Linked DNA regions of Ruegeria pomeroyi DSS-3. The protein of the gene in region 3 interacts with the protein of the main gene of each other region in a pairwise test. Links are inferred from orthologs where the notes say so. Each region holds a gene or a part of one and is shown on either strand. Other genes may lie near its edges. The genes, in order: hfq, nusG and rho.

What was found.
Region 1: the proteins of rho (region 3) and hfq interact in binary tests that used the Escherichia coli proteins (3 or more experiments, as listed by UniProt). The link is inferred for Ruegeria pomeroyi DSS-3 from one-to-one orthologs.
Region 2: the proteins of rho (region 3) and nusG interact in binary tests that used the Escherichia coli proteins (3 or more experiments, as listed by UniProt). The link is inferred for Ruegeria pomeroyi DSS-3 from one-to-one orthologs.

What each region holds. Positions count from the first base shown.
Region 1 is NC_003911.12:2,212,701-2,223,941, forward strand. Bases 3,281-6,037 are described here. They hold hfq (RNA chaperone Hfq), read right to left. Parts: upstream 4,901-6,037; coding sequence 4,661-4,900; downstream 3,281-4,660. Other genes in these bases: SPO_RS10545 (cation:proton antiporter), read left to right, coding at 3,281-3,405; hflX (GTPase HflX), read right to left, coding at 3,390-4,661; SPO_RS10560 (TrkH family potassium uptake protein), read right to left, coding at 5,038-6,037. Also shown: SPO_RS10540 (penicillin acylase family protein), read left to right, coding at 1-2,217; more of SPO_RS10545, read left to right, coding at 2,221-3,280; more of SPO_RS10560, read right to left, coding at 6,038-6,573; Trk system potassium transporter TrkA, read right to left, coding at 6,573-7,949; SPO_RS10570 (hypothetical protein), read left to right, coding at 8,048-8,527; SPO_RS10575 (sigma-54-dependent transcriptional regulator), read right to left, coding at 8,543-9,955; SPO_RS10580 (sensor histidine kinase NtrY-like), read right to left, coding at 9,952-11,241. UniProt on the Escherichia coli protein: RNA chaperone that binds small regulatory RNA (sRNAs) and mRNAs to facilitate mRNA translational regulation in response to envelope stress, environmental stress and changes in metabolite concentrations.
Region 2 is NC_003911.12:3,722,069-3,733,309, forward strand. The notes cover bases 2,737-5,493. They hold nusG (transcription termination/antitermination protein NusG), read right to left. Parts: upstream 4,504-5,493; coding sequence 3,970-4,503; downstream 2,737-3,969. Other genes in these bases: SPO_RS22320 (Hint domain-containing protein), read left to right, coding at 2,841-3,995; secE (preprotein translocase subunit SecE), read right to left, coding at 4,706-4,903; SPO_RS17825 ((R)-mandelonitrile lyase), read right to left, coding at 4,962-5,384; ccoS (cbb3-type cytochrome oxidase assembly protein CcoS), read right to left, coding at 5,432-5,493. Also shown: SPO_RS17785 (glycosyltransferase family 2 protein), read right to left, coding at 1-372; SPO_RS17790 (hypothetical protein), read left to right, coding at 567-1,394; rplA (50S ribosomal protein L1), read right to left, coding at 1,485-2,183; rplK (50S ribosomal protein L11), read right to left, coding at 2,185-2,610; more of ccoS, read right to left, coding at 5,494-5,590; SPO_RS17835 (heavy metal translocating P-type ATPase), read right to left, coding at 5,595-7,772; SPO_RS17840 (FixH family protein), read right to left, coding at 7,777-8,235; cytochrome c oxidase accessory protein CcoG, read right to left, coding at 8,238-9,566; ccoP (cytochrome-c oxidase, cbb3-type subunit III), read right to left, coding at 10,049-10,915; SPO_RS17855 (CcoQ/FixQ family Cbb3-type cytochrome c oxidase assembly chaperone), read right to left, coding at 10,912-11,148; ccoO (cytochrome-c oxidase, cbb3-type subunit II), read right to left, coding at 11,159-11,241. UniProt on the Escherichia coli protein: Part of the processive rRNA transcription and antitermination complex (rrnTAC). The complex forms an RNA-chaperone ring around the RNA exit tunnel of RNA polymerase (RNAP).
Region 3 is NC_003911.12:4,104,666-4,109,205, reverse strand. What follows is about bases 235-3,076. They hold rho (transcription termination factor Rho), read right to left. Parts: upstream 2,371-3,076; coding sequence 1,099-2,370; downstream 235-1,098. Other genes in these bases: SPO_RS19760 (CopD family protein), read right to left, coding at 2,496-2,945; mnmE (tRNA uridine-5-carboxymethylaminomethyl(34) synthesis GTPase MnmE), read right to left, coding at 235-1,067. Also shown: more of mnmE, read right to left, coding at 1-234; SPO_RS19755 (Maf family protein), read left to right, coding at 3,358-3,957; SPO_RS19750 (shikimate dehydrogenase), read left to right, coding at 3,954-4,540. UniProt on the Escherichia coli protein: Facilitates transcription termination by a mechanism that involves Rho binding to the nascent RNA, activation of Rho's RNA-dependent ATPase activity, and release of the mRNA from the DNA template.

The DNA.
Region 1 (11,241 bases), 1.9 Mb from region 3 along the record:
CAGATGACCATGCTGCGCCGCACCGTTCAGGGCCGCCTGTCCGAGGTGTTCGGCCCCCGTACCGTTGCCATCGACCGGCTGTTGCGCCGGCTCGACCTGGCGCGGCTGGCGCAACAATCGGTCAGCGCCCAGGACGCCTATACCACCGCCGCGCTCAAGGCCTATGCGGCGGGCGTCAACGCCCGCCTGGCCGAGATCAACGACGAGGCGCTGGGCCGCGGCGCGCCCGAGATGTTCCTGTTCAACGCCCCCGTTGCGCCGTGGCAACCCGCCGACAGCCTGGCCATCATCAAGCTGATGGGCCTGCAACTCTCGGGCCATCTGGAGGAGGAGGTACTGCGCGCCCGAACCTCGCTGATGCTGGGCGATCCCGCGCGGCTGGTTGATATCCTGCCCGATGCCCCGGGCACCGGCACCGCCGCGCTACCGGAGTATGCCCAGCTGTTTCCGGGTCTTCCCCGCTATGCCGCTGGGCGCGATACGCCGCATGACCCGCTGATGCCGCTGCCGCGCCGGGGCCTGGCCGGGGCGTCGAACGCCTGGGCGGCGGCGCCGTCGCGCTCGGCCAGTGGCGGCACCCTGCTGGCCAATGACCCGCATCTGGGCTTTGCCGCGCCCTCGACCTGGTATCTGGCGCGGCTGGAGCTGGCCAATGGCGGCGTGATCGGCGGCACCATTCCCGGCATGCCGGCGGTTCTGCTGGGGCGCAGCGAGCGGCTGGGCTGGGGCCTGACCTCGTCCTACATGGACGATCAGGACCTGTTCGTCGAAAGGCTGAACCCCGACAATCCCGAGGAATACCTGACCCCGGACGGCTACAAGACCTTTGAAAGCCGCCCCTCGATCATCGAGATCAAGGGCGCCGCCCCGATCACCCTGACCCTGCGCTGGACCGAAAACGGTCCGGTCCTGCCCGGCAGCGTCTATGACCTGGAAACCATCACCCCGCCCGGCCATGTGATGTCGCTGGGCTGGACCATGCTTGATGCGCGCGACACCTCGATGTCGGCGGCGCTGGCGCTGATCAATGCTGGAACCGTGCAAGAAGCGATCCGCGCAAGCGAAGCCTATGTCGGCCCCTCGCAGAACCTGACGCTGGCCGACCGCGAGACGGTCGCGCTCAAGATGGTGGGCGCGGTGCCCCGGCGCGATCCCCGCCATCAGAGCCAGGGCCGCCTGCCCGCGCAGGGCTGGCGCGCCGAGAACCGCTGGCAGGGTCGGATGCCCTATGCCTCGAACCCGGAATTCGTCTCGCCGGTGGGCGGGATCCTGGGCAATACCAACAACAAGCTGCTGGAACGGCCCTTTCCCAACCATGTCTCGTTTGTCTGGGGCGACACTCAGCGGGTGACCCGCTGGCAGAAGCTGATGCAATCACGCGAGGTGCATACCCGCGACGGGTTCATCGAGGCGCAGCTGGACCCGGTCAGCCCGGCGGCGCGCACCCTGTTGCCCTTGATCGGCGCCGACCTGTGGTTCACCGGCGAGGCCGCGCCCGAGGGCACGCCCGAGCGCCAGCGCCAGATTGCGCTCTCGCTTCTGGCCGAATGGAACGGCGAGATGAGCGAGCATCTGCCCGAGCCGCTGATCTATGCCGCCTGGGTGCGGGCACTGCAAAAGCGGCTGATCACCGACGAGCTGGGGCCACTGGCCGATGAATACAAACAAGTCGAGCCGCTGTTCATCGAGCGGGTGTTCCGCGATATCGACGGCGCCTCGGTCTGGTGCGACATCCGCCAGAGCGCGCCCCGCGAAACCTGCACCGAGATCGCCCGGCTGGCGCTGGACGATGCGCTGGTCTGGATCGGCGACCGCTATGGCAGCGCGCTGGAAAGCCTGCGCTGGGGTGATGCGCATCAGGCCACCCATGACCATCCGGTGCTGGGCGAGGTGCCGGTGCTGCGCTATTTCGTGAACATCCGGCAATCGACCAGCGGCGGCGACCACACGCTGCAACGCGGGCGCACCTCGGGCGAGGACCCGGATCCGTTCCGCAACGTGCATGGCGCGGGATATCGCGGGGTCTATGATTTCGCCGATCCCGACAGTTCGGTCTTTGTCATCTCGACCGGGCAATCGGGGCATTTCCTGTCACGCTATTACGACGATCAGGCACAGCTGTGGCGGCGCGGCGAATATATCCCGATGTCACTGGATGCGGATCTGGCGCGCGCGGCGGCGGTGGGGGTGACCCGGCTGTTGCCCGCGCCCGAATAAGCGATGCAAAGCTATGCCGCCGACCTGATCGCGTTGGGGCTGTTGTTCCTGACGGGTCTGGCCGCCGATCAGCTGGGCGCGCGCAGCCGGCTGCCCCGGGTGACGCTGCTGTTGATCTGCGGCCTGCTGGCCGGCTCGGCCGGGTTCGACCTGATCCCCGAGAGCCTCGCCGCCCTCTACCCGATCATCTCGGTCATCGCGCTCAGCATGGTGGCGTTCCTGTTGGGAGGCGAGCTGTCGCTGCGCACCCTCAGCGGCCATGGCCGCGCGATCGTGGTGATCTCGGTGATGGTGGTGCTGGTGACGCAGCTGACCGTTTCGGCCGGGCTTGCGATGATCGGCATGCCGCTGGCGGCGGCGTTGATGGTGGGGGCGCTGGCCACCGCCACCGATCCGGCGGCGACGCTGGACGTGATCCGGCAGGGCCGCGCCAGCGGTGACTTTCCGCGCAGGCTCAAGGGGATCGTGGCCATCGACGATGCCTGGGGCGTGCTGCTGTTCGGGCTTGTCGCGGTGCTGGCCGGCGCGGTCGAGGGCAACGGCTCGGCCCACGGCCTGCTGGGCGGCGCGCTGGTCGAGATTGCGGGATCGGTTGCCCTGGGCCTGGCCGTCGGCCTGCCCGGCGCCTCTCTGACCGGGCGCTTGTCAGGGGGCGAGCCGCTCAGGATCGAGGCGCTGGGGCTGGTGTTCCTGACCGCGGGCCTGTCGCTGTGGCTGGATCTTTCCTATCTGATCGCGGGGATGACGGCGGGGGCGGTGATCGTCAACCTCGCCCATCACCACAAACGGGCCTTTCGCGAGATCGAACATATCGAATGGCCCTTCATGATCGTGTTCTTCATCCTGGCCGGGGCCTCGCTGGACCTCTCGGCGCTTTGGGCGGTGGGGCCGCTGCTGATGGGCTATGTGGCGTTGCGGGTGCTGGGCCGGGTGCTGGGCGGCTGGGCCGGGGCGGCATTGGCCGCAACCGCGCGGGGCGAACGCCCGTGGTACGGCCCGGCCCTGCTGCCCCAGGCCGGTGTCGCCATCGGCATGGCGCTGATCGCGGGTGATCTGTTTCCCCAATATGCCGACATGATCACCGCGCTGGCCATCGGTGCCACCGTTGTGTTCGAACTGGCCGGACCGCTGGCCGCCGCCTATGCGCTGCGCCGCGTCCGCGACAGCCGGGATCAGAGCGCCGCGTAACGCGCCGCCTGCCGAGGTGTCCACAGCACGGTCAGTCGGAACCCGTCATCACTTTGTTCCTCGGCCTGGACCACATCCTGCGCAAACAGCCAGGCGCGTCGCTTGCCATCGGCAAAGCCCAGCGTCAGCACCGCCTCGCTGCGGGTCTCGGCCAGCGCCTCGGCAATGGCTGTCAACAGCGACTCCAGCCCCTCGCCCGTCACGGCCGAGACCGCAAATAGCGAAGGATCGCGCGCGGTCCGCTCGCGCAGGGCCGCGCGCTTGTCGGGGTCGAGCAGGTCGACCTTGTTCCAGACCTCGAATTTCGGCCGTCCCTCGTCCACCCCCAGCGAGGCCAGGATGGTCTCGACATCGCGGGCCTGCTCCTCGGTCGCGGCATGGTGGATATCGCGCACATGCACGATCAGATCGGCGGCCAGCACCTCTTCGAGCGTGGCGCGGAAGGCGGCCACCAGCTCGGTAGGCAGATCCGAGATGAAGCCCACCGTATCGCTCAGGATCACCTCGGGCCCGTCGGGCAGCACCACCCGCCGCATGGTCGGGTCGAGCGTGGCGAACAGCATGTCCTTGGCCATCACCTCGGCGCCGGTCAGCCGGTTGAACAGGGTCGATTTGCCCGCGTTGGTATAACCCACCAGCGCCACGATCGGATAGGGCACCTTGGCGCGTGCCTTGCGGTGCAGCTCGCGGGTCTTGACCACCTTGTCGAGCTGGCGCTTGAGCCGCACCAGTTGTTCGTCGATGGCGCGCCGGTCGGCCTCGATCTGGGTTTCCCCCGGACCGCCCACAAAGCCCAGACCGCCCCGCTGACGCTCCAGGTGGGTCCAGGCGCGCACCAGCCGCGTCCGCTGATAGCTGAGCGCGGCCATCTCGACCTGCAACACGCCTTCGCGGGTGCGGGCGCGGTCGCTGAAGATTTCCAGGATCAGGCCGGTCCGGTCGAGTATCTTGACCTTCCACGCCTTTTCCAGATTGCGCTGCTGCACCGGGGACAGCGGCCCGTCGATCAGGACCAGCTCGACCTCGTTGTCGTGAAACAGGGTGGCCAGTTCCTCGACCTTGCCCGAGCCGAACAGATGGCCGGGATGCGGTTTGGGCAGGCGCACGATGCCCGACCCGACCACGTCAAGATCCGGCAGGGCCGCGGCCAGTGCCACGGCCTCTTCCAGCGCCGGAACCGGGTCGCGGCGATCAAGGTCGGATTTGAGTTCGGGGTGCAGCACCCAGGCCCGGGTGCGCGCCCGATCATGTTCCATCAATTGGCGTCTTCGCCCTCATACAGGCTGATCGGCTGGGCAGGCATGATGGTCGAGATCGCGTGTTTATAGACCAGCTGCGACTGTCCGTCGCGGCGCAGCAGCACACAGAAGTTGTCGAACCAGGTGATCACACCCTGCAATTTCACACCGTTGATCAGGAAAATCGTGACCGGAACCTTGGTCTTTCTGACGTGATTCAGGAATGCGTCCTGCAGATTTTGTCTGTCCGAAGCCATTTTTGTTCAATCTCGCCTTTGTTCTTGCAACGCACCGCGGACCAGCGCGCTCCCTCAGGCGGAGTATGTCGCGCGAATTTGGGATATGCCAGTCGAAAAAATACGTAACCCCTGAAAGCCGCTATCGGGCGTCAGGCTCAATTCCGCCACAGCGCGGGGGTGATCAGCGCGATAAAGGCCAGCGTTTCCAGCCGCCCGATGATCATGGCACCGCTGAGGATCAGCTTGGCCGCCGCAGGCATCTCGATCAGGCGGATCGGCTCCTGGGCGCCGATCTCGATCAGCGGGCCGGTGGTGCTGAGCGTGGCGATGCTGAGAACCATGGCGGTTTCGAAATCCGACCCCGCCGCCGCCAGCGCCAGCGCGATCGCCGCCAGCGAAATGGCGAACAGCATGAAGAACACCCAGGCGATGAACGCCCCTCCGCGTTGGATGCGGCGATTGCGCCCGGTGGCGGAACTGACCGACGAGGGGTGCACCAGCCGCTGCAACTCGCGCGTGCCATTCAGGTAGAGCGCATAGACCCGCAACAGCTTGACCCCGCCGGCGGTGGTGGCAACGCCGCCGCCGATCACCGACAGGCCCAGCAGGATCATGCCCGGTGTGCCCAATCCGGACCATTGCCGCGCCTCGGCCCAGTCGGTCGATTCAAACCCGGTGGTGCTCAGAAACGACATCACCGTGAACAGGCTGCCCCACAGTGCCCTGAGCGCCAGCGTCAGGTTCTCGCCCGAGGCGATGTCGATCGCGCCCGACCAGTGGCGCAGGAACAACAGCGCCGGAACCCCCAGCAGGATCAGCAGGCCGATGCGAAACTCGGGGTCCTGATCCAGCCGGGCATGACCGCGCATGGCGGTATCGGACGAGAAGGTAAGCCGAGACAGCGCGAAGAACATGAACAGGAACAGGATCGCCTCGCCGGTCAGGCCCGAGGCGCCGCCCGACAGCCCGCCCACCGGCGAAATGCCCGAGGTCGCCATGACCGACATCGCATGGCAGATCGCCACCAGCCCGGAATCGCCCGCCGCCAGCAGCAGGATCGCCACCACCAGCGTCAGCCCGGCATAGACCGGTGCCAGCGTTGCCGCGACGCGCAGCAGCCGGCCGCGGGGATCGACGCTTTCGCCCTGCCCCACCAGCACCCGGCCCGGCTGTCCCTGGGCCGTCACCTCGAACCCGCCCAGCGACAAGGGGGCCAGGATGGCCGAGGCCGCGATCCACATCACCAGCCCGCCCAGCCAGCCCACCTGCGCCCGCCACAGATGCAGCGGCGCGCTCAGCCGTCCGGGATCGGGGAACATCTCGGCCCCGGTGGTGGTGATGGCACTGACCATCTCGAAATAGGCGTTGAGGAAACTGGTGGTCTTGAGCGCATCGTGAAACGGCACCGCCAGAAACAGCGGCAGCACCGCGAAGGTCGACAACAAAACCGCCAACTGCCCCAGCAACCCATGACGCGAGGGTCGACCGGCGCGCGCCAGCGAGATTGTGGTGACCACCACCAGCCCCAGAATACCGGCATAGAAGAACGAACGCGACGTAGGATGATCGTTCAATGTCAGCGCATAGACCGCCGGCACCCACATCATCAGCGAGAACAGGCCCCAGATCAGCAGCGCCAGCGGCAGTTGCCGCAACAGGCCGGTTTCAGATGTCTGCCTGCGCCGCACCATCAGAAGAAGTCGATCGAGACCTGCATCAGCCTTTCGACCTCGGGCACGTCGTCGGCCATTGCAAATATGGCGATCACATCGCCCTCTTCGATGCGCAGCTCTCCGGTCGGGCGCAGCACCTTGTCGCCCTTGCGCACCGCGCCGACCAGCACCCCCTCGGGAAAGTCGATGTCGCGCAGGCGCTGGCCTGCCATGGGCGAGGTCGACAGCACCTCGGCCTCGATCACCTCGGCTTCGGCATCGCCGATGGAATAGACCTGGCGCACCCGCCCGTGCCGGATATGGCGCAGGATCGAGCTGACGGTGGTGGCGCGCGGGTTGATATAGGCGTCGATCCCCAACGGCGGCATCAGCGCCACCAGCGTCGGGTCGTTGATCAGGGCGATGGCCAGCCGACAGCCCTCGGCCTTGGCGCGCACGGCGGCCAGCATATTGGTTCGATCATCATCGGTCACCGCCAGCATCGCATCGGCGCGCGCGATCCCGGCCTCGGCCAGCAGGCCCGCATCCATACCGTCGCCATGCAGCACGATGGTGCGTTCCAGCGCCTCGGCGGCGCGTTCGGCATTGCCCCGGTCCCGTTCGATCACCTTGGCATGAATGCGGGTCTTGTGCTCTTCCAGCGCGCGAGCCACCTCCAGGCCGACGTTGCCGCCGCCTACGATCACCACACGATCCTGTTTTTTATGTGTTTTGCCAAACACTTCCATCGTTCTGCTCACGTCATCGACATGGCAGAAGACATAGCATTCATCGCCTGCAAAGATCTGGTCGCCCGGTTCCGGGGCAAACAGCGTCCCCTCGCGCCGGATCCCGACAACGATGGCGCGCAGGGTGGAAAACAGGTCGGTCAGCTGGCGCAGCGGCGTATTGATGACCGGGCTTGCCTCGTCCACCGACAGGCCCACCAGCTGCGCCTGCCCATCCATGAAGGTTTCGGTGTCAAAGGCCGAGGGCGCCGACAGCCGGCGCATGGCGGCGGCGGCCACTTCGCGCTCGGGGCTGATCACCACGTCGATGGGCAGATGCTCGCGCCGGTACAGGTCGGAATAGATGGCATTGAGATAGGATTTCGAGCGCAGCCGCGCGATCTTGCGCTGGATACCGAAGACCGAATGGGCCACCTGACAGGTGACCATATTGACCTCGTCCGAATATGTGGCGGCGATGATCATGTCCGCATCGCGCGCACCTGCCTTCTCCAGAACGTCAGGGTAAGAGGCGAAGCCGGCAATGCCCTGCACGTCCAGCGTCTCGGTGGCGCGGCGCACCAGATCGGGATTGTTGTCCACCACGGTCACGTCGTTCAACTCGCCCGACAGATGCCGCGCGATCTGCCAACCGACCTGCCCGGCCCCACAGATGATGACCTTCATTCCCTGGCCCCTTTTGCCTGAGGGTTTTTGAATGACAGAAGGCCGGGACAGGGTCAATTCAATTGTCAGGCCCCGGTTTCGGTGGCACTCTTGGCGCTATGAGAGTGCTGATCCCGACCCTTGCCGCCACAGTGATTCTAACGGGTTGCGGCCCGCTGTCGATCTATTACCGCGAGGGCGTCAGCGTCACGCGGCAGCAATCGGATACGCTCGATTGCGAGGTCAAGGCGCTGCGCGATGCGCCGGTGGCCAACAAGGTGCAGCAAAGCCCGCCGATCTTCTATCCCGGGCGCACCGTCTGCAACGCCGCCGGGCAGTGTTATACCACGCCGGGCAGCTGGGCGCCCGGCAGTGTCTATACCGTCGACGTCAATTCCGGCCTGCGCGCCCGGGTCGAGCAGCAATGCATGGCGGCCAAGGGCTATGCCCCGGTCGAGCTGCCCCGTTGCCGCGAGGCGGTGGCCGCCCAGGTACAGCCGGTGCGCGGTGCCAAACTGCCAGCGCTGGGGCCGACCTCTTGTGTGGTGACCTATCAGGATGGCTCGTTCCAGGTGGTCACGCCCCGGCCCGCAGGCTAGGGGCGCAACGCCTTCTTACTCGACCGTCTCGATCTCTTCGTCCATATGCGCCACCCGGGCACCTGACTTGCTCGAGGTGACCACGCCCAGCGATTTCAGCTTGCGGTGCAGCGCGCTGCGCTCCATCCCGACAAAGCTGGCGGTGCGGCTGATATTGCCGCCGAACCGGTTGATCTGGGTCAGCAGGTATTCGCGTTCGAACGCCTCGCGCGCCTCGCGCAGCGGCAGGGTCGCCAGCGCACCCGACAGCACCACCCGTCCCTCTTCGGCGGCCTTGTCCTCGTCGCTGGGCAATTCACGCGCCTCGATGTCGCCGGTGCCTTCGCCCAGGATCAGCACCCGCTCGATCAGGTTCTTGAGCTGGCGCACATTGCCGGGCCAGGACATGGTCTGCATCAGCGCCACCGCCTCTTCGCTCAGGGCACGCAGCGGCAGGCCCTGACCCTGATGGCACTGGTCGATGAAATGGGCGGCCAGAACCGGGATATCCTCGCGCCGATCCTCGAGCGAGGGCACCGCGATCGGCACCACGTTGAGCCGGTGATAGAGCTCCTGGCGAAAGCGTTCGGCCTGGATCTCGACCTCGAGATCGCGGTTGGTGGACGAGATCACCCGCAGGTCGACCCGCACCTTGTCAGCGCCGCCCACGCGCTGGAATTGCTGATCCACCAGCACCCGCAGGATTTTCGACTGGGTGCCCAGCGGCATGTCTGCCACCTCGTCAAAGAAGACCACGCCGCCATGGGCCTGTTCCAGCAGGCCCGGTTCGACGCCGCGCTCCTGGCTTTCGCGGCCGAACAGCATCTCTTCCATCCGCTCCGGCTCGACCCCGGCGCAGTTGACGGTGACAAAGGGCGCGTTGGCGCGGTTGGAATGGGCGTGGATATAGCGCGCGGCGATCTCCTTGCCCGCGCCCGCCGGCCCGCGCAGCATCACCCGGCCGTTGGATTTGGTCACCTTGTCAAGCTGGCCGATCATGGCGCGGAACGCCGCCGACTGGCCGATCATGTCGGCGCAGGTCACTTCGCGGCGTTTGAGCTGCGCATTCTCGCGGCGCAGGCGCGAGGTTTCCATCGCGCGCCGGATCACCACCATCAGCTGGTCGATGTTGAACGGCTTCTCGATGAAGTCATAGGCGCCCTGCTTGATCGCGGCCACCGCGATCTCGATATTGCCATGGCCCGAGATGATCACCACCGGCACATCCGGGTTGTCGCGCTTCACCGCCTTCAGGATGTCGATCCCGTCCATCCGGCTGTCCTTGAGCCAGATATCGAGGATCAACAGCCCCGGTGGTTCGGCGTTGATTTCGGCCATGCATTCGTCGGACGTGCCCGCCAGCCGGGTGGTATAGCCCTCGTCCTCGAGAATATCCGAGACCAGTTCCCGAATATCGCGCTCGTCGTCAACGATCAGAATATCACTCATGTCGGTCCTGCTTTCGCCTTGTTTCTGGCCGCCTGTCTTTGCATGGCGGTTCTGGAGGCCGGGTCGTAGCCCGGCAGACGGATGACGGCCATGGCGCCGAAATGGTCCTGGCCGTCAAAGACGGGCGCATCCTCCAGATGCAGCGTCCCGCCATGTTCCTCGATGATCTTCTTGACGATGGGCAGGCCCAGGCCTGTGCCCTCGTCGCGGGTGGTGACATAGGGTTCGAACAGGCGTGCCCGATCCTCGGGCAGGCCGATCCCGTTGTCCGCAATGGTGATCTGGCTGCCTTCGGCATCGCCGGTCAGGGTGACCCTGATTTCCGGCGCCAGCCCTTCGGGGGCACCCTTTTTCACCAATGTCTCAATCGCTTCGCCCGCGTTCTTGATCAGGTTCGTCAGCGCCTGGCTAAGCATGGTGGCATCCACATTGCCCATCAGCGGCGCTTCGGGCAGATCGGCCCTGACCCGCACATCGGGCTGGCCGGTCTGTTGCAGCAGTACCGCATCGCGCACCAGCCGGGTCAGATCCTCCTCATGCCGGTCGGGTTCGGGCATGCGGGCGAATTTCGAGAACTCATCAACGATGCGGCGCAAATCGTTGGTCTGGCGCACGATCACATCGGTCATCGATTCCAGGCTGTCGCAATCCTCTTCGTCCAGCTTGCGCGAGAACTTGCGCTTGATGCGCTCGGCGCTCAGCTGGATCGGTGTCAGCGGGTTCTTGATCTCATGCGCGATGCGCCGGGCCACGTCGCCCCAGGCCGCCATCCGCTGGGCGCTGACCAGATCGGTGACATCGTCAAAGGCGATCACATAACCTTCGAGCGTGTCATCCTCGCCGCGCCGGGTGGACATGCGCACCAGCAGGTTTTCCAGCTGCCCCTTGCGGGTCACCTTGATCTCGGCCTGCACGGTTTCCTGCCCTGCCGCGACCAGGCTTTCAAACAGCGACACGAACTCGGGCACCGCAACCGCCAGATCCAGGCTTTGTTCATCGCCCGACCAGTCCAGCAGCCGTTCGGCCGAGCGGTTGACGAAGGTTACCTTCCCCTGCGAATCCAGCCCCACCACACCCGAGGTGACCGAACTGAGCACCGAATCGAACAGCCGCCGCCGGCGTTCGATCTGGTGGGTATTCTCCAGCAGCGTGTCGCGCTGGCCCTTCAGCTGGCGGGTCATCTGGTTGAAATAGCGCCCCAGCATGGCGATCTCGTCATCGCCCGGCTCCTCGGGCACCTGCACCCCCAAATCGCCTCCGCCGACCCGCTGCGCCGCCGTCGTCAG
Region 2 (11,241 bases), 380 kb from region 3 along the record:
CGCCTCGGCCTCAACCGGCTGCGCGGCCAGGAATGCCCCGATGCCGTCCCCCGGCGCCCACATGAACTCATCGGCGTCGACATTCAGCAACCACCCTTCGGCCTGCTGCCGATAGACCCAGGTCAGCGCCACGTTCTGCCGCTTGGTGAACCGGGTCTCGGGGGTCAGCCCCAGATCGGCCCAGAATTCGGGCGTGCAGGGCACACAGGTGACGCGCGGATGCCCGTCGAGGATCGCGATTGCCGGGTCTTGTGGATTGTCGAACAGCAGGGTCACTGCCTCGGCGCCAGCCTCAAGATACCAGGCGGCGAAGCGGAGCGTATCGGCCAGGGGCTCATTCAGAATGGCGCCAACTTGCCAAGGCACCGTCATGCCGGGTTCCGATCGTTCATCACTGCCTGCCTCGTTGATATGCCGCTCTTTTCCGCCGCGTAGCCTATACCGCCGCCCGGCGACGAGTCAAAGCGGGCCTGGCGCGCGTTGACCCGGGCAAAGGCCATTGCTAGCATCCCGTCACGCAACGGGCAGCCCCGCCCAAGGCAGTGCAACGCAAAAGGCGGAGGCCGATGACCGAAGCAAGCGGTTTCTCACTTCTGACCTTTGTCCTGCAGCCCGCGCATTGCGTTGTCCTGCGCGACTGGATGGAGTTTTTCGACCAGCCGCCGGATCGTCTTGTTGTGCATGTCGGCCAGAACCCGGCCATCGCCGACCAGCTGCGCAGCCTCGCCTCAGAGTTCGGCGCCGAGCTGGTGATCGCGGGGCAGACCGATCCCGCCCAGACGACCGAAAATGAAACCGGCCTCTTGTGGCAGCAATTCGATCTGATCGGCGACGACCTGGCCTGTATCGTGCGGCTCGATACCCTACCCTATCGCGAGTCCAATCTGCCCTGGCAGGCTGAGGCAATGGAAGCAATGGCGCGCCACGGCGCCGCGTTTCTGACCGGCTCGACCTTGCCGTTTCGCGCCGACACGACCCTGCCCGAAACGGGCCTGATGCAAACGCAGCGGTTCAGCAACTGTTTCGCGATCCTGCCGGCGCCGGTCTGGCGCAAGGCGCAGCAGGCTCAGCAAAGCGGCGCCGATGCGTTTGGCCGGTTCGGCTCCGAAGCGGCGGTGGAACTCTATTGCGCGGAATCCGGTGCCTTTGGCCTGCGACTGCCGAACAGCCCCGAGCTGCGCATCTTTCATTGCCAGGAATGGGGGCCACGCATGGCCGAGGTGCGCGCGGCCTTTCATGCGGGCCGGGGAATTGCCCCCTTCCTGAGGGGGTATCAGGACGATTTCATGGGCGCGCGGGCGCGGTTCTATATGGAGCGGCGCCCGCCTCTGTCCCGGCGCGTGCGCATCCTGCTGGGCCGCTGGAAACGCAACCTGCTGGGCCAGACGGGCTGATACCACCCGAAAAAGGAAAACCCGGCGCCGCAGGATGCGGGCCGGGTTTCCGTATTTGTGTCTGGCGGCCAGAACCGCCAGCCTGACCGCTTAGTTGCCCGAGGCGCTTGCCACGTCAACCGACACGCCCGGACCCATGGTCGAGCTGAGCGCGATCTTCTTCAGATAGGTGCCCTTAGCACCAGCCGGTTTGGCCTTGGCCACGGCATCCACAAAGGCGCGAACGTTCTCGACCAGCTTGGCCTCGTCGAACGACACCTTGCCGACGCCGGCATGGATGACACCGGCCTTTTCGACCTTGAACTGGACTTCACCGCCCTTGGCGTTCTGCACGGCCTGAGCGACATCCATGGTCACGGTGCCGACTTTGGGGTTCGGCATCAGGTTGCGCGGGCCGAGGATTTTGCCCAGACGGCCGACAACCGGCATCATGTCCGGGGTCGCGATGCAGCGGTCGAACTCGATCTTGCCGGACTGGATGGTTTCCATCAGGTCCTCGGCGCCAACGATGTCCGCACCTGCGGCCTGGGCTTCTTCAGCCTTGGGGCCACGGGCAAAGACGGCGACGCGCACGGTTTTGCCGGTGCCGTTGGGCAGGCCGACAACACCACGGACCATCTGGTCAGCGTGACGCGGGTCGACGCCCAGGTTCATCGCGATCTCGACGGTCTCGTCGAATTTGGCCGAGGCGGCCGACTTGATCAGGGCGACGGCCTGTTCAACCGACAGCTCTTCTTTGCCGGCAAAGGCTTCGCGGGCAGCGCGGGTGCGTTTTCCAAGCTTTGCCATCTTACTTCACCTCGATGCCCATGGACCGGGCAGAGCCCAGGATGATCTGCATTGCGCCGTCGATATCGTTGGCGTTCAGATCCTTCATCTTCGCTTCGGCGATCTCGCGGATCTGAGCGACGGTCACGGTGCCGGCGGTCTCGCGCGAGGGCTTGTTGGCGCCCGACTGGATCTTGGCTGCTTTCTTCAGGAAATACGACGCCGGCGGCGTCTTGATGTCCATGGTAAAGGACTTGTCCTGATAATAGGAAATCACGGTCGGGCAGGGTGCGCCCACTTCCATGTCTGCGGTCTTGGCGTTGAACGCCTTGCAGAATTCCATGATGTTGATGCCGCGCTGACCCAGCGCCGGACCAACTGGCGGCGACGGGTTCGCCTTGCCTGCGGGCACCTGAAGCTTCAGCGTGCCGATCAGTTTCTTGGCCATTGGCCTTCTCCTTTTCAACTCCGCCGGAACGCGATCCGGCAGATGCTATTGATGTGGTCCGACATCGGGGGCGCGCCCCTTCCGTCTCCCACGGGATTCGCCGCCCTGGGACGGCATCGCGTGCGGATAGACCGGATCAGGGTGTTTTGCAAGCGCAACCGGCCCGGCGGCAATCGAATCTTAAGCCGCACCTGATGTTCTGTGCGCTGTTGCAAGCAGACGGCTGAGTCATGACCATCTATTCCTGGAACGCGCTTTACCTTGGGAACGCGGGCGATATCGACAGCTATGAGGGCGATCTTTACGCCGAAGGCGCGTCTAACATTCTCGGCAGCTACGGGTCGCCCGGCGACCCGCTCTACGATCATATCGTCGACGTGGTGGTCAATGACGCCGATGACGATACCGACATAAATTCCGACAATTACGATTTCTGGTCGCCGGACGCGATGACGGTGGACGGCGTCGCCCACACGCTCGATTCCGGCGTTGTCTACAACGCCACCCTCACCTATGCCGATGGCAGCACCGCCAACATCACCGCCGTTGTCATTCAGACCACCGACGGCGATCTGTATCTGGCGCCTGAAATGACCGCCAATGACGACTGGGTCGCGATGGAGGCCAAGGCGATCGTTTCCGTCTCACTCGACAGTGTCTCGGTCGATACCACCTATATCGCGGCAAACCGGCAGCAGACTAATTTCATCTGTTTCGCGGCGGGCACCCGCATCGCGACACCAAAGGGCGCGCGCCCGGTCGAAACCCTTGCGGTCGGGGATCTGGTCCAGACACTTGACCACGGACCGCAGCCGATCCGCTGGATCGGCACGCGCCGGGTCGGCTTAGCGACACAATTGTTGTCGCATGGTGTGGCACCGGTCGTGATCCCTGCACACAGCTTTGCGCCATCCATACCGACACACCCACTGCTTTTGTCGCAACAACACAGGGTGTTGCTGCGCAGTCGGATCGCCAGACGCATGTATGGCTCGGACGAAATCCTGATCGCCGCGCGACGCCTGACGGGGTTACACGGTATTGCCCTACGACCGGCAACCGGCCCGGTCCGGTACATCCATTTCGCGCTGGACCGGCACGAGATCGTGTTTGCAAACGGGCTGCCAGCCGAGACGCTGCTGCTGGGTGCAGAGGTCGAGCGGGTGCTGGGGACTGACGTCTTTACCCAGATCGAGCAAAGTCAGAATCGGGGTGCGATTGCGCTGGCGATGCGACCCGCCCGGCCCATCGTCGAAGGCCGGCGCGCGCGGTCATTTGTGGAACGGCTTCGCAACCGGGCCTGTCGTCATGCCCTGGCCAACCCGATCAAGGTACCGCAAAACCGGGTGACCGGTCTGATCAGCCTTGTTTCGCCACCTGGGTAAAGTCCAGCTCGACCGGGGTTTCGCGACCGAAGATCGACACCGACACGCGCAGTTTCTGGCTATCGTCGTCAACGCCCTCGACCATGCCGTCGAAGCCTTCGAACGGGCCGTCGTTGACCTTGACGCGCTCGCCGATCTCAAACGAGATCAGGGTGCGCGGCGCCTCTTCGCCTTCCTGCACGCGGTTGAGGATCTGGTTGACCTCGGCATCGCGCATCGGCATCGGGCGGCCCTGCGGGCCCAGGAAACCGGTGACCCGGTTGATCGTGTTGATCAGGTGATAGCCCTGGTCGGACATTTCCATATGCACCAGCACATAGCCGGGCATGAACCGGCGCTCGGTCGAGACCTTCTTGCCGCGGCGCACCTCGATGACCTCTTCGGTCGGCACCAGCACCTCGTCGATCTGATCTTCAAGCCCGTTCTCGGCGACCGAGGCGCGGATCTGTTCGGCGACCTTCTTCTCGAAGTTCGAAAGCACGCTGACCGAATACCACCGTTTCGCCATGACCCTGTCGTCCTCGTCTTCTGGCCGGTCCGCGGGCGCGTCCCGGAGCATTTCTGAATTGCGGCCACCCATCGAGCGGCCAGCCGGAACAAAAAGCGGCGCGCAGCTCGAATCGCCGCACGCCCGTCCCGAAGGTACTGCGTGACCTAGCCCCTGATCCGGCGATGTGCAAGGCCGGATTGCGCCGTGGCGCGAGCTCTGGTCAGTTGAACATGCCAAACAACAGTTGCAGCCCGCCCCGGATCGACAGGTCGACCAGCGCGAAGAAAATCGCCGTCAGCGCCGCCATGATGAACACCATTACCGTGGTCAGCAGCACCTCGCGGCGGGTCGGCCAGACGACCTTGGACACTTCGGCGCGGACCTGCTGGATGAACTGGATCGGGTTGATGGTGGCCATATGCCTGACTTCTCTCTGCTTGCGGACTATCGGCACATAGCCGGAGCAGGCCGCGAATTCAAGGCCGGTTCGCCGCCGACTGGGGCGGGGTCAGATAGTCACTGTCGCCCACCTTCTCCAGCCAGTTGGCGACCTGACCGTCTTCGGCCTCCTGAATGGCCAGATGTACCATACCGGTTTCCGGCCCGGCCCCGTGCCAGTGTTCCTCGCCGGGCGGGATCCAGACCGTGTCGCCGGCGCGGATCACGCGCGGGGCGGTGTCGCGCAGGCCGACCAGGCCAGTACCGGAGAGCACATACAACGTCTGGCCCAGCGGATGGGTATGCCATGCGGTGCGGGCGCCCGGTTCGAACCCGACCCGCAGCGCCCGCACCCGCGCGGGCGCCGGCGCCTCGATTACCGGATCCTGCCAGACCGTGCCAGTGAACCAGTCCGAATTCGCCTTGCGCGTCGGGCGGCTGCCGTTCTCGTAGATGTCCATCCTGTCCCTCCCCTTCGGTTCCCACTCTGGCGCAGAGAGCGGCGGGGTCAAGGCTTGGGCTTGTCGTCCCAATCCCCCGACAGGATACGGCGCGCATCGCCTTCGGGGTCGTCATACTGGTCGGACCGCACGGTATAGACAAAGGCCAGCAGGCCCACCGCGCCAAGGATCAGCGATATCGGGATCAGGATCGCCAGGACTTCCATCAACTCACCTCAGGCGCAGGGCATTCAGGGACACGGTAATCGACGAGGTCGACATCGCCAAGGCCGCGATCAGTGGCGAACAGAGGCCAGCCACCGCAAGCGGCACCGCGATCACGTTATAGACAGTGGCGATGCGGAAATTCTCGCGGATACGTTTGGTGGCGCGGATGGCGGTATCGCAGGCCCCGGCAATCGGGGACAAGTCGTTGCCCAACAGCACGATATCAGAGGCCACGCGCGCCGCGTCCAGCGCCGAGGCGGGCGAGATCGACACATGGGCGGCGGCCAGTGCGGCAGTGTCGTTCAGCCCATCGCCCACCATCAGCACCCGCTTGCCCGCATCGGCCAAGGCCTGCACCCGGTCGGCCTTGTCCTGCGGCAAGGCCTCGGCCATCCAGCTCTCGATCCCCAGACGGCGGGCCAGCGACTCGACCGCGCCGGTGGTATCGCCCGAGATCAGCAGAACCTCCTTGCCCGCGGCCTTGAGGCCCGCGACGGTCTCCTCGGCCCCCGGGCGCAGCGCGTCGGAGAACAGAAACGCCACCGGCGCCCGGTCGCCGACCGCCAGCCAGGCCGAGGTCTGCGCGGCCTGCTCGGCCCCGACCCAGGCGGCCCGGCCCAGCCGCACCCGCTGACCCTGCCAGGCACCTTCGGTGCCGAACCCCGGAACCTCGGTCACATCGTCGATCCGGGCTGGATGCAGCCCGGCGGCCCGCGCCGCGCGGGTGATCGCAACGGAAAGCGGATGCGAGGACGCCTCGGCCAGGGCCAGCGCGATCTCCATGTCGGCCCGGCGGTGATCGCCCAGGTTGGTCAATTCGGGCGTGCCCGCCGTCAGCGTGCCGGTCTTGTCGAACACGACTGTGTCCACTTCGGCCAGCCGTTCCAGCGCGGTGGCGTGCTTGATCAGCATTCCCCGCTTGAACAGCCGCCCCGAGGCGGCCGTGGTCACCGCCGGCACCGCAAGGCCCAGCGCACAGGGGCAGGTAATGATCAGTACGGCTGCGGCGATGTTGAGCGCAGTGCGCACATCCCAACTGTAGAGATACCAGCCGACAAAGCTGAGCGCCGACAGGATATGCACCCCCGGCGCATAGAGTTTCGCGGCGCTGTCGGCCAGCGAGGTATAGCGCGAGCGCCCGCTTTCGGCGATGGCCACCAGATCGGCCATGCGGTGCAGCGAGGTATCCTGCCCCACCGCATTGGCACGGATCACCAGCGGTCCGGTCAGGTTGACCTCGCCCGCGCTGACCACAAGCCCCGGTTCGGCAAAGACCGGCAACGTCTCTCCGGTAAGCAGCGAGCGGTCCAGTTCCGAACGTCCCTCGACAATCTCGCCATCGACGGGCATCCGCCCGCCGGGGCGCACCAGGATCAGGTCACCCACCGCCAGTTGCGCTACGGCGACCTCGGTCTCGACCCCGTCTTGCAGACGGATCGCGCGCGGCACCTCGAGCGCGGCCAGTTCCTCGGCCGCGGACCGGGCAACGGCGCGGGTGCGGTAATCCAGATAGCGGCCCGCCAACAGGAAAAAGGTCAGCGTCAGCGCCGCATCGAAATACGCGTGTTCGCCGCTCAGCGAGGTTTCCCACAGCGAGGTGACCAGCGCCAGCACGATGGCCAGCACGATGGGCACATCCATGTTGAGCCGCCTGGCCTTGAGCGCGCCCCAGGCTCTGACAAAGAAGGGTTGGCCGGAAAAGGCGATGGCGGGCATCGCGATGGCGGCGGAAATCCAGTGGAACATGTCCCGCGTCGCGTCCGAGGCGCCCGACCAGACCGAGACCGACAGCAGCATCACGTTCATCGAGGCAAAGCCCGCCACCGCCAGCCGCATCAGCAGGTCGCGCCCGGCACGGTCGGTGCGGGTCGCGTTGAGCGTACCGGGATCAAGCTCGTGCGCCTCGTATCCGGCGCGCTCGAGCACCGGGATCAGATCGGCGGCGCGCAACTCGGGCGCGGCCTTGATCAGCGCCCGTTTCAGCGTCAGGTTCACCCGCGCATCCTCGACCCCCGGATGGGCCTGCAAGGCGCGCTCGACCGTCGAGATACAGGCCGAACAGTGGATGCCCGGCAAAGACAGCGCGATCTGCACATCCTCGGGCACCGGGCGGGCCGGCTGGGCCGGAACCGCAACACAGGCCGGACAGGCCGCGGGCGAGGGGCGGAGCTGCGCCGTCATCGCGTTATCCTTTCACATGCAGTACAACCCGCTGGACGAATTCGGTGCCGTCCTCGGCCCGCGCCACCATGCGGATGTTCCAGTTGCCGTCGCCCAGTTCCGCCTTGGCCACATAGGCGGTGCCGTCAAAGGCGAAATCGGGCGCGAAATCCTCTTGCACATGGGTCGCGCGGCCCAGCACCGCCTTCAGCTCGGAAACCTCGACCGGTTTGCCGGCGCGGTCGGTGATCGACAGGACCACCAGACCCCCCGTCGCATCGGCGCGCACATGCCAGCCCAGCGCCTCTTGCGCGTCGCGGCGGGTGTCGAATTCCTGGCTGGCGACATAGGAGTTCTTAACCTCCAGCCCCGGAAAGGTCTTGATCGCGCTATAGGCCAACAGGATGTTCACCCCGATGATGATGCCGAATGCGCCGACAAAGACCATGGCCGCATGTTTGCCGGTGAAGGTGCGCTCAGCCATCCTCAGTTCCCCCGTCCGTTGAATGTGGTGTCCTTATAGGCGCGTTCGCCGTTGCTTTGATCCTCGACCCAGATACGGACATCGGTGCTGGCCGCTTGCGACGGGGCCGCGTCCTTGGGCGTCACGATATAGACCCGCTGCAAAAAGGCGGTATCGGCGGGGACGGAGACGTTTTCATCGGGCAGGCCCTCCAGCTCGATCCGCATCGACGGATCGCCGACCACGGACAGCTGGAACGGGCGTTCCTCGCCATGTTTGTTGCGCAGCCGCACATCATAGGTGTTGCGGATCGACCCGTCCGACAGGGTGACAAAGGTCGGGTTGCGCACCGGCGCCACGGTCAGGTCGATATCCGAGCGGATGAAGAGCGCAAACAGCAGCCCAAAGCCCACCAGCGACCACAGGCTGGTATACATGATGGTGCGTGGGCGCAGGATATGTTTCCAGATGTTCTTGGGCGGGTGACCGGCCCGCTCGGCCTCTTCGTCCTTGAGCGCCATATAGTCGATCAGCCCGCGCGGCTTGCCGATCTTCTCCATCATGTCGTCGCAGGCGTCGATACACAGCGCGCAGGTGATGCATTCCAGCTGCTGGCCGTCGCGGATATCGATCCCGACCGGGCAGACGTTGACGCAGGCCATGCAGTCGATGCAATCGCCCAGTTCCGAATCCTCGGTCCGCTTGCCTTTGCCGCGCGGCTCTCCCCGCCATTCGCGGTAGCCCACGACCAGGGTATCCTCGTCCATCATGGCGGCCTGAATACGCGGCCAGGGGCAGGCATAGATACAGATCTGCTCGCGCGCGAAGCCACCAAAGAAGAAGGTGGTAAATGTCAGCACCGCCATGGTCGTATAGGCGATGGGATGGGCGTTGCCGGTCACCAGATCGCTGAGCAGCGTCGGCGCATCGGCGAAGTAAAAGATCCAGGCCCCACCGGTGGCGAGGCCGATCAGCAGCCAAGCGGCCCATTTGGTGATCCTGAGCCGCGCCTTGCGGAAGTCGAGCTTTTCCTGACGGTGCAGGCGCAGCCGGGCGTTGCGGTCGCCCTCGATCCAGCGTTCGACCAGGATGAAGAGGTCGGTCCACACCGTTTGCGGACAGGCATAGCCACACCAGACCCGGCCCAACGCCGAGGTGAACAGGAACAGGCCAAGCCCTGCCATGATCAGCAGGCCGGCGACAAAATAGAACTCGTGCGGCCAGATCTCGATCCAGAAGAAATAGAAGCGCCGGTTGGCCATATCCAGCAGCACCGCCTGATCGGGCAGGCTGGGGCCGCGATCCCAGCGAATCCAAGGGGTCAGGTAGTAGATCCCCAGTGTCACCGCCATGATGACCCATTTGAGATTGCGGAACGTGCCTGACACGCGCCTTGGAAAGATCGGTTCTCGGGCGGCATACAGGCTGGGTTCTGGGGTCGACTCGCTCACGGACTCACTCCGGGTTTGGCTATTCTACAGCGCGACTTCTTCCAGATGATCGCGCAACACACTTTGATATGGGTCAAAAAGCGTATCTGTGGCGCAGCTTTTGGTGCTGCAATTGCGCCGGGCGTTACGTCGCAGGCAGGGTTTCAAGGCGAAAACTGCTGGTTCTCATCGCCCAACGCGCACAGAAATCACGAAAACGTGATGTGATTCCAATGAATTACCGTGCCGCCAGATCACTCTCGCAAAAAAACCGCCGACCGGATTGGTCGGCGGAGTCTTTGCCGTTATGACTAAAGGCGCCGGCTGTTCAGGAAACGCGCGAACAGATCGAACAGCCGACGCCAACCTCCGGGCCGCAAACGCAGCCCGGAGGTATCCTTGTTCTACTCACCGCCGCCCAGCTGGTGGACATAGGCCGAGACCGCGCGGATCTGCGCTTCGGTCAGGCGGCTGTCCCAGGCGGGCATCACGCCGAACCGGGCGTTGTTGACCGAGTCCGAGATCGCGGCATAGTCGCCGCCAAACAGCCAGATCGCATCCGCCAGGTTGGGCGCACCCTGCGTGCGGTCCCCGGTGGCGTCTTCGGCATGGCAGGACGAGCAGTTGTCGGCAAAGACCACCGCACCGGCGGCCACTTGTGCGGCATCCTGCGGTTCACCCGACAGCGACATCACATAGTTGACCACCTGGTCGATCTCGGCAGCTTCCAGCAGTTCGTCGCGGCCAAAGGCGGGCATCTCGGAATAGCGCGCATCGTCGTTTTCCGTGTTGCGGATACCGGCGGTGACGGTCTGGTGGATATCCTCGATCGAACCACCCCAAAGCCAGTCGTCATCCAGCAGGTTGGGATAGCCCACCGCACCGGCAGCACCCGACCCGTGGCACTGGGCGCACCAGGTCTTGAACACGGCGGAGCCTGCCGACACCGCATAGGAGTTCAGGTCGGCATCGGCTGCGATCGCGGTCAGCTCGACCGATTCCAGCTTGGCATTGATCGGCGCGTTGGCCTCATCCACGGCGGCGATATCAGCCGCCACATTGGCCCGGGTCGACCAGCCCATCACCCCGGCGGTGGCCGAGTTGATCATCGGCCAGGCGGGATAGGCGATGGTATAGCCGATGGCCCAGATGATGCAGAGATAGAAGGTCCACAGCCACCAGCGGGGAAGCGGGTTGTTGTATTCCTCGATCCCGTCCCAGCTGTGGCCGGTGGTTTCGACCTCTTGTTTCTGAACAGGTTTCTTGCTCATTGCCGCGCCTCCTTGAATGTGGCGGGTTTGTCGTCGCCCCGCAGGGGCGCTGCTGCATCGCCCTGAACGGGCGCGGGTGCGTCCGCATGCCGGAACGGGATGTTGGCGGTATCGTCATAGGTGCGGGTCGAACCCGGGCGGAACACCCAGATCACCACCCCGATGAAGAAGGCGAACAGTGCCAGCAACATCCAGCTGTCGGCGAACTGCCGCAGAAGGGTATATTCTTCCATATCCCCCTCCTCAGCGGCTCGCGTCCGGCGTGAAGGTCGAGAAGTCGACCAACGTACCCAACATTTGCAGATAGGCGATCAGCGCATCGGCCT
Region 3 (4,540 bases):
CTGGAGGACCGGGTCTTGAGTACATCCGAGATCCGCTGCACCAGCTGATCAACCCCCTGCCCCGTCACGCCCGAGATCGCGTTTGCCGTATCCGGGCGCTGGTCAGCCTTTGGGAGAACATGCAGATCGTCGGGCTGCAATTCCACGCCCATGGCATCGACATCCTCTGTCAGAAAGACCCGCAGATCGGCCTGGTCCGCCCGACGCCGGGCCAGGGCGATGCCCATTCCCTCGACCAGATCACCGGTTTCACGCAGTCCAGCAGTGTCGAGCAGAGTAACCGGCAGTCCGCCAAGGTCCATGCGCACCTCGATCACATCACGGGTGGTTCCTGCGACTTCCGATGTCAGCGCTGCCTCGCGACCCGCCAACATGTTCAACAAAGTCGATTTTCCGGCATTTGGCGGCCCGATGATCGCCACCTCAAACCCGGTTCGAATACGTTCCGCGATACGGACGCCGGCGATCTCGTGTTCCAGATCCGCGCGCACCTCGGCCAACAGCGCCCGCACCTCGGGGCTGACATCTGTCGGGACCTCTTCATCGGCAAAGTCGATCACCGCTTCCAGCAGCGCGGCGGCGCGAATCAGTTTGGCACGCCAGCCTTCGGCCAACTGGCCCAATGCTCCATTCAGCACCGCCTGCGCCTGTTTGCGCTGCGCCTCGGTCTCGGCGTCTATCAGGTCGGCCAACCCCTCGACCTGGGGAAGAGACATCTTGCCGTTTTCCAAAGCCCTCCGGGTGAATTCCCCGGGCTCTGCCAGGCGCAATCCGTCAAGATCGCCAAGACACCGCAGCACCGCTTCGGTGGTGGCCAGGCTGCCATGTATCTGGAATTCGGCGACGTCCTCGCCGGTAAAGCTGGCAGGTGCGGCAAAGGTCAGCACCACACCATCATCCAGGCGGGCGCCCTGCGAATCCTTCAGCTGCCGGACCGACAGGCCCCGCGACGGCAGGTCGGGCCCCGCCAGCAGGCAGGCGGTGTGATAGGCGCGCGGACCCGACAGGCGGATGACTGCAACACCCGCCTTGCCCTGTGCCGTGGCCAAGGCAAAAATCGTGTCCATATCCTTGCCCTCGCGCTGCCGGGATACCGGATCAGGTATTCATCGAATCGAAGAACTCACCATTTGTCTTGGTCTGTTTCAGCTTCGACAACAGGAATTCGATCGCATCGGTGGTGCCCATCGGGTTGAGGATACGACGCAGGACAAAGGTCTTTTGCAGATCGCCCTTGTCGACCAGCAGGTCCTCTTTCCGGGTTCCGGATTTCAGGATGTCGATGGCCGGGAACACGCGCTTGTCTGCGATCTTGCGATCCAGCACCAGTTCCGAGTTGCCGGTACCCTTGAACTCTTCAAAGATCACCTCGTCCATCCGGCTGCCGGTGTCGATCAGCGCGGTTGCGATGATGGTTAGTGAGCCGCCCTCTTCGATGTTCCGGGCCGCACCAAAGAACCGCTTGGGCCGCTGGAGCGCGTTAGCATCCACACCACCGGTCAGAACCTTGCCCGAGGACGGGACTACGGTGTTGAATGCCCTACCAAGTCTTGTGATCGAGTCGAGTAGGATCACAACATCTCGTTTATGCTCGACCAGGCGCTTGGCCTTTTCGATCACCATTTCCGACACGGCCACGTGGCGGGTCGCCGGTTCGTCAAAGGTCGAGGACACCACCTCGCCCTTGACCGAGCGTTGCATGTCGGTGACTTCCTCGGGGCGTTCGTCGATCAGCAGAACGATCAGATAGCACTCGGGGTGGTTGCGCTCGATCGAGTGGGCGATGTTCTGCAGGATCACCGTCTTACCGGTCCGCGGCGGCGCCACGATCAGCGAACGCTGGCCCTTGCCGATCGGTGCGACCAGGTCGATGACCCGGGCAGAGCGATCCTTGATGGTCGGATCCTCGATCTCCATCTTCAGCCGCTCATCGGGGTAAAGCGGCGTCAGGTTGTCAAAGGCGATCTTGTGGCGCGCCTTCTCGGGATCTTCGAAGTTGATCATGGTGACATTGGTCAGGGCGAAATAGCGCTCGCTATCGTCAGGCGCCTTGATCTCACCCTCGACCGTATCACCGGTGCGCAGGCTGTACTGGCGGATCATGTCGGGCGAGACATAGATGTCGTCAGGACCCGGCAGATAGTTCGCCTCGGGCGAGCGGAGAAAGCCAAAGCCGTCCTGCAGCACCTCAAGCACGCCATCGCCGCCGATGGTCCATCCCTCGTCCGCGCGCTCGCGCAGAATCTGGAACATCATCTCGCCCTTGCGCATGGTCGAGGCGTTTTCGATCTCCAGCTCCTCGGCCATGGACAGCAGGTCCTTGGGGCTCTTTGCCTTGAGATCGGCAAGATTCAGGGATTCGATCGTCATCGTATACGGACCCTCTGCCGCCCTGTGGCGGCGCTAGAACGGAATATGTGAACAGGAGACACGGATGCCCGGACGGGCGCGTTGACCCCTAGATAAGCGCGCTGGCAGGCAGAGTCAAAGGGGGATCAGAATTTCACGATCACCGACAGCACGATCACCACCATCAGCAGCGTCGGTACCTCGTTCATCATCCGGTACTGGCGCCCGGTCAGCCGGTTCTGCCCCGCTAGAAAGCCCTTGCGACGCGCGTTGAGCCACTCGTGGAACCAGGTCATCGCGATGACGGACGCACCCTTGGTCCAGGGCCAGACCTCGCCCCAGTCGACGATTCCGGGCGTCAGAACCATGATCAGACCACAGACCCAGGACACGATCATGGCCGGCCGCATGATCACGCGTACCAGCTTTTCTTCCATCTCGTGGAAGATCGCCGGTGCCTCCTGCACCTTCTCAGCCTTTTCGACGTGATAGACAAAGAGCCGGGGCAGATAGAACAGACCAGCCATCCAGCTGATCACCGCCATGATGTGCAGGGATTTGACCCATGGGTAGAGGGTGAACAGCAGGTCGGTCATCATGTCTCTCTTCGGGGTCCTGGCCTCGTATCTAATAATAAAAAAGAAAAGAAGAAAGATTGATGGTTTTGTAGGCCGCTCCGTTTTCGTGGATAACTGTTCTCTCCCTGCGGTTTTCCCCAATGTGTGAAACTTTGCGCGAATGTTCCGAGGTCTGTGGAAACATCAAACATTTACATTTTTTAACAGTGGCTTACATCAACTTCTCTTGGCGGATAAGATCGGGGAGTACGGGTGGAGGACCATGAATATGTCCTGTTATCCCTGCTCGTGCGGTTATCCTTGTCCAGATGGGATGGAACCCGGGCGACTCGGGTGAGATTTATCGGTTTTCCCCGGGCTTGCACGTCAAGCCGAAAAGCATGAAAAACCGTACCAGAGCGATCACCAGATTTCCCACGGGGTTTTCCACATGACTGTCCCCCTCATCCTGGCATCCGGCTCGGCCATCCGGGCCCAGCTGCTGGAAAACGCAGCCGTCCCCTTTACCAAGGATGTACCGCGCGTTGATGAAGAATCGGTAAAGGCAGCCCTGCTGGCCGAGAGTGCACCGCCGCGCGATATCGCCGATGCCCTGGCCGAGATGAAGGCGCGCAAGATCAGCGACAAGCATCCCGGCGCCATGGTGCTGGGATGTGATCAGGTGCTCGACTTTCAGGGCAGGCTGTTGTCGAAACCCGACAGCCCCGAGACCGCATTGGCGGAACTGAAACAGATGAGCGGTCAGCGGCACATGCTGCTGTCGGCCGCGGTGATCTATGAAAACGGGCAACCCGTCTGGCGCCATGTCGGTCAGGTCCGGCTGCGGATGCGGGCATTGTCCGACAGCTATCTGAGCGGTTACGTGGCGCGCAACTGGGACAGCATTCGCCACGCGGTCGGCGGCTACAAGCTTGAGGAAGAGGGCGTTCGCCTGTTCTCGACCATTGACGGGGATCACTTTAACGTTTTGGGTATGCCCCTGTTGGAACTGCTCAATTTTCTGGCATTGCGCGGAGTGATTGACACATGACCGAGAACCGGATTCCGCTGGCTGGCGTGATCGGCCACCCGATTTCGCATTCGAAATCGCCCCGGTTGCATGGCCACTGGCTCAAAACCTATGGCATCAACGGCCATTACATCCCGATGGATGTGGCGCCCCAGGATCTGGCGCAGGTGGTGCGCACCCTGCCCAAGGCAGGCTTTGTAGGGGTGAACATCACCATCCCGCACAAAGAGGCGGTGATGTCGGTTGCCGATCAGATCACCGATCGGGCCACGCTGATCGGCGCGGTCAATACGCTGATCTTTCGCGAAGACGGGCGGATCCTGGCAGACAATACCGATGGCTATGGCTTCATGGAAAACCTGCGCGCAGGTGCGCCCGGTTGGGACCCGAAATCGGGGCCGGCGGTGGTGTTTGGCGCCGGCGGCGCTGCGCGGGCGGTGATCTCGGCCCTGGCCGAGGCTGGCGTGCCCGAGGTGATCGTTACCAACCGCACCCGTGTGCGCGCCGACAAGCTGAAGGACGATTTCGGCCAGCGGGTCACCGTCGCCGATTGGGTGCAGGCCGGGAACGTGATCGAGGATGCGCGTCTTGTGGTCAACACAAC